3 regions of the Cobetia sp. 2AS genome follow, and region 2 is predicted to be linked to each of the others. Evidence: predicted binding sites of a transcription regulator. Region 2 holds the regulator's gene; each other region holds the start of a gene.
What was found. Region 2 encodes FNR, which switches genes on or off when oxygen is low (the NO sensors DNR and NnrR bind a similar motif). Its sites were predicted from a motif close to TTGATNTANATCAA; they were not measured.

Region 1 (4,177 bases), on a different contig from region 2:
GGCGGAGGTATCCGCCTCGCCTTCGCCGGCTTCGCTGATCTGCTTCTCGAGCCCCGGAATCACGCCGTACTGCAGTTCCGACATGCGGCTGAGGTCGCCGGCACGCCGCGCCTGTTCCAGATCGATGCGCGCCTGTTCCAGTTCGGCCTTGAACTGCGCTGCCCCCTGGATACTGGCCTTCTCGGCCTTCCAGACCTCATCGAGATCGGCATATTCCCGCTCCAGCTCCGAGATCTGGTCCTCAAGCGCGCCGAGACGCTTGAGCGCCGCCTCGTCGGTTTCCTTCTTGAGCGCTTCACGCTCCATCTTGAGCTGGATCAGGCGGCGGTCGAGACGGTCCATCTCCTCCGGCTTGGAATCCAGTTCCATGCGGATGCGTGACGCGGCCTCATCGATCAGGTCGATCGCCTTGTCCGGCAGCTGGCGGTCCGTGATGTAGCGCGAGGACAACCGCGCGGCGGCGATGATGGCGCTGTCGGTGATGTCGACGCCGTGGTGCACCTCGTAGCGCTCCTTCAGGCCACGCAGGATGGCGATGGTGTCTTCCTCGCTGGGCTGGTCGACCTGCACCTTCTGGAAGCGGCGCTCCAGCGCGGCGTCCTTCTCGATGTACTGACGATACTCGTCAAGCGTGGTGGCACCGACACAGTGCAGCTCGCCACGCGCCAGCGCCGGCTTGAGCATGTTGCCGGCATCCATCGCGCCCTCGGCCTTGCCCGCGCCGACCATGGTGTGCAGCTCATCGATGAACAGGATGACCTGGCCTTCTTCCTGCGACAGCTCCTTGAGGACGGACTTGAGGCGCTCCTCGAACTCACCGCGGAACTTGGCCCCCGCCAGCAGCGAGCCCATGTCGAGAGACAGCACACGCTTGTTCTTGAGGCCTTCCGGCACCTCGCCATTGACGATACGGCTGGCCAGCCCCTCGACGATGGCGGTCTTGCCGACACCGGGCTCACCGATCAACACCGGGTTGTTCTTGGTGCGACGCTGAAGGACCTGAATCGTGCGACGAATCTCCTCGTCACGCCCGATCACCGGATCGAGCTTGCCGTCGCGCGCACGCTGGGTGAGGTCCATCGTGTACTTGTTGAGTGCCTCTCGATTGTTCTCGGCGTCGGCATCTCCCACCGCCTCGCCACCGCGCAGTGCATCGATGGCGGAGGTCAGGGCGGGCTTCTTGATGCCCGAGGAGGTGAACAACTTGCCGAGATCACCGCCCAGCTCCAGCGCGGCCAGCAACGCGAGCTCGGAAGCGATGTATTGATCGCCGCGTTTCTGGGCTTCGCGGTCGGCCAGATTCAGAAGCTTGCCGAGCGCCTGGGAAGGCGCGACATTGCCGTCGAACTGGGACACGGTGGGCAGGTCATCCAGTTGACGCTTGAGCCCGCTCATCAAGCTGGTGGCATCACCGCCCGCCTTGTTGACCAACGCCTTGAGACCGCCATCGCGGTCCTCCAGCAGGGCCAGCAGCAGGTGCTGGGGATGGATTTCATTGTGGCCTCGCCCGACGGCGAGCGACTGGGCATCCGCAAGCGCGTTCTGCAGCTTGCTGGTGAGTTTGTCGATGCGCATGGTGCCTTCTCCTGAGAGTCATGGCGGTACTCCTCTTCTCAGGAGCTTCGCCTGTAACATTTCGTATCTAACCCTAGAGATGGGGGGCTGGGGGGTCGCTTTCAAGGCGTGATTTGCGGCAACGCAGCATGTTGTCCGCGAAGCATGATCCAGATCAGGTTCCCCTGCAGCAGGTTGGCCCTCAGCGCCTGAAGATGTCGCCAGGGGCTTCCGCTCGACACGGAAAAGCGCCCCGCCAACCTGAGTGATCAGGTCAACGGGGCGCTTTTGTCTTTCGGCTTGCCGAGCGTCGGTGCATCGCGGCGGCCAGGTCTCCATTTCACGCTATCAGCGCAGCCAGATCACCGTGGCCATTCGCCCCGTCACGCCATCATCACGGCGATGGGAGTAGAAGCGCGATTCCGAGGCGGTACAGAAGTGACCGCCACTGACATGGCCGACCCCCGCACGCTCCAGCCGCAGGCGAGCCAGCTTGTAGAGGTCGCCCATGTAGTGGCCCAGCCGATAGGGGCTGGATTCGAAGGCGTCGTCGGCCTCGGGGAGATCCGCGATGAAGGCGTCACGCACCTCGGGGCCGACCTCGAACTGGGCATTGGAGATCGCCGGGCCCAGCCAGGCCATCAGCTCGCCCGGGTCATCTCCAAGACGAGCGACAGTGGCTTCCAGCACACCTTCCACCAGGCCACGCCAGCCCGCATGCGCCACCCCGACCCGCGTCCCCTGACGATCACAGAACAGCACCGGCAGGCAGTCCGCCGTCATCACCACGCAGGCCTGCCCCGTACCGGTACTGATGCAGGCGTCAGCACGTGGTGGCACCGCCTCATGGCGCTCATCGGCGTGACAGACGTCAAAGGCATCCACCACCTGAGTCCCATGCACCTGATCCAGCCACGCCAGTGGACGACCATCATCGACCTCCGCCGCGAGCAGATCACGCACCCGCGCGACCATCGCCGGATCATCCCCGACATGCCGCGCCGGATTGAAGCCAGCGTATGGCCCCTGACTCGGGCCACTCTCACGCGTGGTCACGAAGGCCTGCACCGGACTGGGTGCTGGCCAGTCCGGCAGAATCAGGGTCGGGCGTAGACTCTCGTCGTGCATAACCTCTCCTGGCGCGATGGGATACGCGAACCGAGCCCCTCAGCGGGCGATGTCTTCCTTGAGATAGTCGATCAAGACCAGCATGTCACCCGGCATCTCGGCGCGGAATTCGACTTCCTTGCCCGTGATCGGGTGGATGAAGGCGAGGCGACGGGCATGCAGCGCCTGACGCGGGAACTGACGCAGCAACTCCTTGAGCGGGTCACTGGCCCCCGGCGGAAGCTTCAGACGGCCTCCGTAGACCGGGTCCCCGATCAGCGGATAGCGCTGGTGCGCCATGTGCACACGGATCTGGTGGGTACGTCCGGTTTCCAGCTTGCAGCGGATATGGGTATGCCCCCGGAAGCGCTCCACCACGCGAAAATGCGTGATCGCCATCTTGCCGCTATGGGTCACGGCCTGACGCTTGCGATCCTTGGGGTGACGCCCGATGGGCGCATCCACGGTACCGCCCGCCGTCAGCACACCGGTCACGACGGCATCGTACTCGCGAGACACGGTACGCGCCTGCAGCTGCTCGACCAGGTCCGCCTGGGCGGTCAGCGACTTGGCGACCACCATCAGGCCACTGGTGTCCTTGTCGAGACGATGCACGATACCGGCACGCGGCAGCATGGCATTGCCCGGACAATGGTGCAGGATGGCATTGAGCAGCGTGCCATCCGGATTGCCGGCCCCCGGGTGCACGACCATGCCGTGCTCCTTGTTGATGACCAGCACGTCGTCATCCTCGAAGACGATCTCGAGCTCGATGTCCTCGGGGCCATGACTGACTTCTTCTTCAAGCTCGGCGGTCAGGGCCAGACGTTCACCGCCATAGACCTTCTCGCGGGGTTTGACGGCGGCACCGTCGAGGGTCAAGGCACCGGTCTTGATCCAGTGCTTGAGGCGCTCGCGGGAATAGTCGGAGAAGATCTCGGCGCAGGCCTGATCAAGGCGCATGCCAATCATCGCCTCCGGGATCCGCTCTTCGCGGTTGATGGTGTCTGGCATATTGCTCTCTGAGGCCGTTTCGCAGGAAAGGGCCTTTGCTTTATAGTGAGTGCGGATCGGCGGATTCTAGCATGCCCGCCATGGATTGCCCGAGATGAGGAAACCGATGCGCGCCCTTCCCTTGACTGCCTTCGCCCTGGCCAGCACCTTGCTGGTCGGCTGTGCGTCCAACGAGCCGGCACCGGATCTTCAGGAGCAGGAGCTGTACCGTCAGGCTCAGGTTTCCCTGGATACCAGCCGCTTCAACTCCGCCGTGCAACAACTTGAAGCACTGGATACTCGCTTCCCGTTCGGCAGCTATGCCGAACAGTCGCAGCTGGAGCTGATCTACGCCTACTACCAGGTGGACAACTGGGAAGCCGCACGCGCGGCGGCCAGCCGCTTCATTCGGCTGCACCCGGACCACCCGCAGGTCGATTATGCCTACTACATGCGTGGACTGGCAGCCTATAGTGCAGGGCGCTTCAGCCTGGAATCGCTGGACCTGATCGACATCTCCAAG
Region 2 (4,177 bases):
CTGCTGGCGGCAGCTCTGGTCAGCTTCGCCCTGGCGGTACTTGAGTACAGCCTGCTGTCATTGCCGACACTCAACGCCCTGACCTTCAGTGCCACCAACAGTCTATCGCCGGCAGCAAGCCTGGGGGTGGTCGCGACAGTCGCCATCGTGATGGCCTATCACCTGCTGCCCCCGATGCGCTCCCTCGCGCTGCTCAAGACGCACGCCCTGCTGGCCATCATCGGCACCCTGCTGTGCGTTGCCGCCAGCTGGGCGACCACGCTGCTTCAAGGCAGCATGTGGCATGTGCTGGCAGATGACGGCAGGCCGCTATACACCTTGAGCGAGGTGCTGGAAGCGGCCCGCATGCCGATGATGATCTCGCTGGGCGGGCTCGCCTGCTGGGCGCTCGGCATGCTGCTGATGCTCCTCAACGTGACGCGCACCCTGGCTGATCAAAAGAGCGAACGCCAAGCCGCTCACGAGCGCCAGCGCCTGAGCCCCGGCTCGCACAAGGCATCATCAGAGCCTGCCATGCACTCTGCGTCCACCTCTACCACGCCCCCTGCCACATCCTCGGGAGGGCACTACGCATGAGACATGTCCTGCTCGAACGTCACGCCGGCCTGATAACGGCACTATGCCTGCTCACCATGAGCCTCGGCGCCCTTGCCCAGCTGGTGCCGCTCGGGGCTCACCCCAGCCTCGCCAGCGCACCCGAAGACCTCAAACCGCTGAGCGCCCTGGCGCTGGAGGGCCAGCGCATCTACCAACGCGAGGGCTGTCAGCAGTGCCACACACGCATGGTGCGCGATCTACCTGGCGATACGGCGCGCCACGGCGATGCGACGATCGCCCGGGCGCGCTACTACGACCGTCCCTCGCTGTGGGGCGTCGAGCGCTGGGGGACGGATTTGAGCCAGCTGTCTGCGCAGCATGACGATGCCTGGCAGCGCCTGCACCTGCATGACCCGCGCAGTCAGGTGCCGGGCTCAGCGATGCCCGCCTACCCGTGGTTGTTCAAGCGGGCGTTGAGCGGCGAAGGCATCGCGGCACGCATGCGAGCCCTGCAAGGCCTGGGCGTGCCCTACGCGGAAGACGAGATTCTCGCCGCCCCCAATGACGTACGTGGCACTGCCGAAATCACGGCGTTGCTCGCCTACCTGCAGCAGGCCGCCCCCGCGAGCGACATCGCCAGCCGCGACCCATGACAGGACACCGCTCAGGAGACACGACATGAATCTGCTGGAGACAACTGGACTCCCCCTGTTCTGGAATCTCTGGGTGCTGGCCCTCACGCTGGGCAGCCTGGTGCTGTTTGCCATGCTGGCACTGGGCAGTCTTTCGCGCGCTGCAAGCGCTGACAGCGACGAGCGCGAAGGCGATGGCCCCATGCAGGAACATCGCATCAACGGCGTACGTCAGCCTGACACACCAGCGCCACGTGCCTGGGGCATACTGGCACTGGCGACGCTGGCCGCCGCACTGATCCTGCTGCTCGGCGCAGCTGGCTGAGGCAGGTCGTCGCGGTATGGTCACGCGGGGCCAACCAGGCCTAAAGTTCACACACCTTGCAACGCCCATGGGTTGGGCAGGATAATGAATTAATAAAATCTAATATTATGGCGCCACGAAATTGCGCTGCGCCAGCCGATGAGCGCTCAGACTCTGGCCGCTCGAATCAATTCGGCTGAGCAGGGTAGCGGCGGGCGACAAGGCCCCGCCCCACCGTTCGTTGCGCCCGAAAGACCCCTCCCGCTGCCCTGCCCCAGGGGTAGCGGTGACATTCCTCAGGAGAGTCACCATGACGGCCAATGCACAGGCATCACACCGCTTGCGCGCCCATGAAGCCCGCTGCCAGACCTGTTCGCTGAGTTCACTGTGCCTGCCACTGGCACTGAACATGGAAGATATCGACCAGTTTGACGCCATCATCCGCCGTCGCGCGCCACTCAGAAAAGGGGAAGTGCTCTTCACCCAGGGCGATGCCTTCGATTGCGTCTTCACGGTGCGCTCCGGCAGTCTCAAGCAGATCACCAATGAAAACAGCGGCATGGAGCAGCTGACCGGCTTCTACCTGCCCAGCGAGCTGGCCGGACTCGATGCCATCGACAGCAATTGCTATCCCGGCACCGCGGTGGCGCTGGAGACCACCACCGTCTGCGAGATTCCCTTCGACCGCCTCAATGCGCTCTCGGAGCAGATGCCGGAGCTGAGAACCCAGCTGTTCAAGAGCCTGAGCAAGGAGTTGCACGAAGACCGCCGCATGATGATGCTGCTGTCGCGCAAGACAGCCGATGAGCGACTGGCGAGCTTCCTGGTCAACCTGTCACAGCGCTTCCGTCGCCGTGGCTATTCGCCGTACAGCTTCCGCCTCTCGATGGCACGCGCCGATATCGGCAACTATCTGGGGCTGGCCGTCGAAACCATCAGCCGTATCCTGACCCGCTTCCAGACCCAGGGGCTGGTCGACATTCGTGCCCGCGAGGTGCATATCCTGCATCTGGATGGCCTGATCGAACTGGCCGAAGGCGAGTGTCAGGGCGGTCGCTGATGACGCCTGCTGACAGCACATCACGCTGAGCGACACTGCGCTGATCCACCGCCAGGGCGCCATGTCGGCACCACACAAGACAGAAGCCCGCCACGCAATTTGCGTGGCGGGCTTCTTCTTTCTGTCAGGCCAGTCGTCAGTCGTCCTGACAACCCTGACAGTCCTGGCAGCCCAGACAGTCATGACAATAGGCCTTGTCTCGGCCTTCGCTGGCGATCAGCGGTTCTCGAGGCGGTTATAGTCCAGCATGCCCGCTTCGACAGGGCGATCAGCATAGTTGGTGCGCAGCACGCTGTCGGAGAACTCCCAGAAGCGCGGATCAGTCCGGCGCACCCCGATATCGGCCTGCAGGGCGCGATAGTCCTCTTCGGTCTCGAGTGCCGCCACCCGCTCTGCCAGCCCCGTCAGGGTGTCAGGCGTCAGACGCCAGAAGGCATTCGGGTAATCGCCCGCCACGCCACGCAAGACATCGAGAGTGTCTTCCTCAGGACGGCGATTTTTCTCCTCATCGAACAGGCTGGTGATGTTGGCGTGGGCGGAATTGCGCAGCACGCTGTAAAGGCGCGGCGAGTCATCAGTGCCATCCTCCAGCGCGACGATCGTCACCTCCGGCATCAGGCTGGCCGAGACTCCCTGCACCGCAGCGAGGGCCTGCAGCTCATGTCGCACGTGCTCGTCCTCGACATTGCTCAGGCTGCGCTCATGGCCGAGTTCCGGCGCGAGGCGCTCCTGCATGCGCCGCATCAACCCAAGGCGAGCCTGGTTCGGCGATGACAGCTCCTGCGGCGTCCAGACGATGCCACTGGGCGCATCGAACTGCGGCGGCTTCTTGAACAGCAGCTCGACAAGCCCGGGGCTGACATCGCGATACCAGCTGTCATGCACCGCCTGGCGCTCGCCTGCCGGCAACAGCACCAGCAGGTTGTTCTCGCCTTCCATGCGCAGGAAGTCCATGTACAGACGGGTGACCAGCTGATGGCCGAGGTTGCCATAGACATCGAAGCCGGCGACCAGCAGATAGTGGATGCGCTCCAGCATCGGGTAATCGATAATCCAGCCCGTCTTGGGCACGCCACCGACCAGCCCCTTCATCACCGCCGCATTGTCGAAGTGACGATAGATGGTCAGGGCCGCGTTGGGGTTGCGACCCTGGCCGGGGCCCTCGGCCCAGCCGCTGCCGTCCCACAGCACTCGCTCATCCAGGCGCAGATCGCCATCGAGATAGGCCTGGGACATCAGGCGCTGCTTGGCCTTGAGATAGGCGGTCTGTTTGCTCTCGAACTTGACCCAGGAGCTGATCGGCAACGCATTGCTGCTCTGCTCGGCGGGCAGGCTGAGATTCTTCCCTTCCTCGGCCAGGGTGCGTTCCACTTCCGGGTGACTGAACATCTTCGGGTCAGTGAAGCCGACCCAGAAGTGATCATTGATCACATCCACCGCGACCTGCCCGCGACAGACCGGCCCCTTGATGAAGCCCATGATGGTGTTCTGCGACTCATCCAGCATGAAGCGATAGCGTGACTCGGCCGGAATGGCCTCGAAGGTCAGGAAAGGATTCGAGGCCGTCTTGAGGTCGTAATCCGGCAGGTCATCCACCGGGTAATCCGGCGTCAGGAACAGCGCCTGCCAGCGCTTGAAACGAGC
Region 3 (4,177 bases), on a different contig from region 2:
GCGCGGATCAGCGCATAACCGGCCAGCACTACCAGCACTGGCACCGGCAGGAACCAGAACAGCTGCGGCAGCGTGAACCAGCGCTCGGCGATGGCGGGGTGTGCCAGCGGAGTCCACAGACTGACGGCCGCGATCATGATCAATACCCACAGCGTCAGCGGACGCGTCAGGGCAAACATGCGCGCTTGGAGAATACCTTCGGTCTTCATGATCAGCCAGGTGCTGCCGAGCAATGCATAGGTGAACAGCAGCGCCACACCGCAGAACAGCGGGAAGGGTGACAACCAGTCCAGCGAACCACCGCTGAAATGAACCCCATCGAAGGCGATGCCCTGGATATAGCCTCCCAGTGCGACACCTTGACTGAAGGTAGCCAGCACCGAGCCACCCACGAAGGCCTTGTCCCACCAGTGGCGGCTCACGTCCGAGGCCTTGAAGCGAAATTCGAAGGCGACACCGCGGAAGATGAGGCCGATCAACATGGCGACAAGAGGAATGCTCAGGGCTTCCAGCAAGACGGCGTAGGCCAGCGGAAAGGCCGCAAATAGACCCGCGCCGCCCAGCACCAGCCATGTCTCGTTGCCATCCCACACGGGGGCTACGGTATTCATCATCACATCGCGGTCCACCTTTTCCTCCACCCACGGGAAGAGGATGCCGATGCCCAGATCAAAGCCGTCCATGATCACGTACATCATCAGGCCGAACAGGATGATGCCCGCCCAGATGACAGAAAGGTCGATACCCATAGCGTTCATCGCTCCGGTCAGTGAGTGGTGCCGTCGAGAGATTCCTCGATGGCCGACAGTGGACGGGAAGGTGTGCGTGGCTTGCCGGGGCCGCCGCTGGGGGCGTGGCTGTCATCACCCGCAGGCCCTTTCTTGATCAGCTTGAAGATGTAGTTGATCCCCGTGCCGAAGACGATGAAGTAGACCGTGACAAAGGCCGTCAGGCTGATGCTGAGGTGAACGGCGCTGTGGGCAGAGACGGCATCTTCCGTTCTCATTAAGCCGTAGATCACCCACGGCTGGCGGCCGACTTCGGTGGTGAACCAGCCCGCGAGTATCGCGATCAGACCGGCCGGCCCCATGGCGACGGCCAGCCTCAGCCAGCGCCGCGAGGTGAAGAGCCTGCCCTTGCGGGCCAGATAGACACCCGAGAGGCCGAGCAGAATCATCGCAAGGCCCAGGCCGACCATCAGGCGGAAGCTCCAGAACACGACGGTCGAATTGGGGCGGTCGGCGGCGGGGAAGTCCTTGAGTGCCGGTACCTGCTTGTCGATGTCATGCATCAACAGCAGGCTGCCGAGGGCCGGAATCTCGAGTGCGAAGCGCGTCTCTTCGCGCTGCATGTCGGGCACACCGAACAGGATCAACGGCGTCGGTTCCCCATTGCTGTTGTCCCAATGGCCTTCGATGGCCGCGATCTTGGCCGGCTGGTGCTTGAGCGTATTCAGGCCATGCATGTCGCCGACGAAAGCCTGCAGCGGGGCGGTCACCATCAACATCAGCACCGCCATGACCAGCATCTTGCGCACTTCCGGGGTGTCGCGTTTCTTGAGCAGCAACCAGGCGGCGGAGGCAGCGACGAACAGCGAGGTGCTCAGGAAGGAGGCCAGTGCCATGTGGGCCAGGCGATAGGGGAAGGAGGGGTTGAAGACGATCGCGAACCAGTCGACCGGCACGACGATGCCATCGATGACCTCATGCCCCTGTGGGGTCTGCATCCAGCTGTTGGAGGATAGGATCCAGAACATCGAGACCAGGGTGCCGAGAGCGACCATGCAGGTCGAGAAGAAGTGCAGGCCGCGACCGACGCGATTCCAGCCAAACAGCATCACGCCGAGGAAGCCGGCTTCGAGGAAGAAGGCGGTCAGCACTTCATAGGTCAGCAGTGGTCCGGTCACGCTGCCGGCAAAGGCCGAGAAACCGCTCCAATGCGTGCCGAACTGGTAGGCCATGACCAGTCCTGACACCACACCCATCGCGAAGTTGACCGCGAATATCTTCGACCAGAAATGATAGAGGTTGCGGTAGACCTGTGTGCCCGTCTTCAACCACATGCCTTCCAGCACCGCCAGATAACTGGCGAGGCCAATAGTGATGGCCGGGAAGATGATGTGAAACGAGATGGTGAAGGCGAACTGTATCCTGGCCAGGTCGATGGCCTCGGTGCCGAACATGGCAATGTCTCCTGAGTAGGCGGCAAGGGGGACGGCCCTGCCTGAATCTTCGCCGCTACTCTAGGGAGCCGCCGAAAGCCATAACAGGCTCAGTTGTGCGAGAAAAAACCATATCAGTTGCGCGCGGAACCTTGGCCGGGCGTTAACTGCCCGTGAGACAGTCAGCCGGCTAGCCAGGTGGTATGGCGAGAAGCCAGCAAGGCGAGCCGAGCAGGGGGGCACACTCTGATTCACGTCAGCACCATGTCAGTGTCAGGTGCTTGTTGTATCGCCCTTGGCGGCAGGCCCCGCCATGGCGGGCTATGGCGCTTCCTTAAGGGGCACGCGTGCGGCATCAGGGCGTGCAATCAAGGTACGCAACAAGGTGCGCAAGCAAGGCGTGGCAAGCGGCTGGCGCGCGAGTGACATGCGCCGCATAAGGCTGTTTTCGCCCCCGCGGATAACGCGTGAAGACTGTGTGGCAAGGCGGCCACAAGGGCTGCGGCATTTGCGCGCACTCATGCACACTCGTGCGCGCACATACTCAAGTCGCTCTTCGTACCTCGCATCTCGTATGCAGCCTGAGCGGTCCGCGTTTCAGGCTGCCTTGAGCAATTCACCCAATGTCTGCATGGCGCGCTCTGACGCCGCATCCCACGGGTGGCCGTAGCTCAAGCGAATGCAATGCTTGAAGCCCTGGGTGGCCGAGAAGATGGGCCCCGGTGCCAGACTGATGCCGTGGGCCAGCGCCTGTTGAAACAGGGCCAGCGAGTCGATGTGCTCGGGAAGCTCGCACCACAGGAAATAGCCCCCGTGGGGATGGGTGACGCGGGTGTCTTCTGGGAAGTAGCGATCAATGGCTGCCAGCATGGCCGTCTGCTGGGTCTCGAGCGCCAGGCGTAGCTTGCGCAGGTGGCGGTCGTAGCCGCCGTTCTGGAGGTAGTCGGCCAGGGCTACCTGGGCAGGCAGCGATGGCGAGATGGTCGTCATCAACTTGAGGCGCGAAATCTCCCGGGTATGCCGCCCAGCGGATATCCAGCCCACCCGATAGCCCGGCGCCAGGCACTTGGAGAACGACCCGCAGTGCATCACCAGACCCTCGACATCCAGCGCCTTGACGGGTTGCGGGGGCGACACCTCGGCACGTTGATCGAAATACAGTTCCGCGTAGACATCATCCTCCAGCATCGGTAGCTGATGACGGCAGAGCAGCGCATACAGTTCGGCCTTGCGTGCATCGCTCAGGCTGGCCCCCAGCGGATTCTGCAGATGACTCATGAACCAGCAGGCCTTGATGGGCAGCGTCTCCAGACGATTCTCGAGTACCACGAGATCAATCCCGTCGCGTGGGTGTACCGGAATTTCCACCGCGCGCAGCTTGAGCCGCTCAAGCACCTGAAGCGTGGCATAGAAGGCCGGCGCCTCGATGGCGACAAGGTCCCCGGGCTGGGTGACACATTGCAGGCCAAGATTGAGCGCCTCCATGGCGCCATTGGTGATCACCAGCTCCTCCGTCGGCAGCTGCATGCCGTTGACCATGTAGCGCTGAGCGATCTGTCGGCACAGGTCAGGATGGCCTGTGGTCATGTCGGAGATCACGGCATGCGATGACAGTTGGCGCAGCCCACGCGTCATACTGGTCGCAAGCCGCGCGAGGGGGAAGAGCTCCGGGCTCGGGAAGGCAGAGCCGAAGGGGACGGTATCGTTGTCGCGCAGTGAGCCCAGCACCGAGAACACCAGTTCACTGACGGCGACATCGGAAGGGGCTTGCTGCTGCAGGGCGGCATGCGGCTCATCGAGTATCCGCGAGGCATTGTCACGCACGAAATACCCTGAGCGCGGCCGCGCACTGATCAGGCCCTGATTCTCCAGCAGGTAATATGCCTGGAAGACGGTGGAGGGGCTGATGCCATGCGCCTTGCTGGCCTGACGCACCGACGGCACGCGCTCACCCGGTGCGAGAATGCCGGTACGAATCAGGTTGGAGATCTCGGCGGCAAAGCGTTCATAACGCTT

Region 1: clpB (ATP-dependent chaperone ClpB) is a predicted target of FNR. The motif match lies at 1,720-1,733, and genes of this name have one in related genera.
Region 3: QD356_RS07790 (cytochrome ubiquinol oxidase subunit I) is a predicted target of FNR. The motif match lies at 2,408-2,421, and genes of this name have one in related genera.

What each region holds. Positions count from the first base shown of each region.
Region 1 is NZ_JARWKQ010000008.1:7,558-11,734, forward strand. It holds gene clpB (ATP-dependent chaperone ClpB) at 1-1,575, opposite strand, end outside; gene pgeF (peptidoglycan editing factor PgeF) at 1,903-2,682, opposite strand; gene rluD (23S rRNA pseudouridine(1911/1915/1917) synthase RluD) at 2,722-3,675, opposite strand; gene QD356_RS16415 (outer membrane protein assembly factor BamD) at 3,782-4,177, shown strand, end outside.
Region 2 is NZ_JARWKQ010000003.1:120,043-124,219, reverse strand. It holds gene QD356_RS10410 (cbb3-type cytochrome c oxidase subunit I) at 1-576, shown strand, start outside; gene QD356_RS10405 (cbb3-type cytochrome c oxidase subunit II) at 573-1,190, shown strand; gene QD356_RS10400 (hypothetical protein) at 1,216-1,494, shown strand; gene fnr (fumarate/nitrate reduction transcriptional regulator Fnr) at 1,784-2,533, shown strand; gene QD356_RS10390 (fatty acid cis/trans isomerase) at 2,750-4,177, opposite strand, start outside.
Region 3 is NZ_JARWKQ010000002.1:635,623-639,799, reverse strand. It holds gene cydB (cytochrome d ubiquinol oxidase subunit II) at 1-749, opposite strand, end outside; gene QD356_RS07790 (cytochrome ubiquinol oxidase subunit I) at 767-2,182, opposite strand; gene QD356_RS07785 (PLP-dependent aminotransferase family protein) at 2,759-4,177, opposite strand, start outside.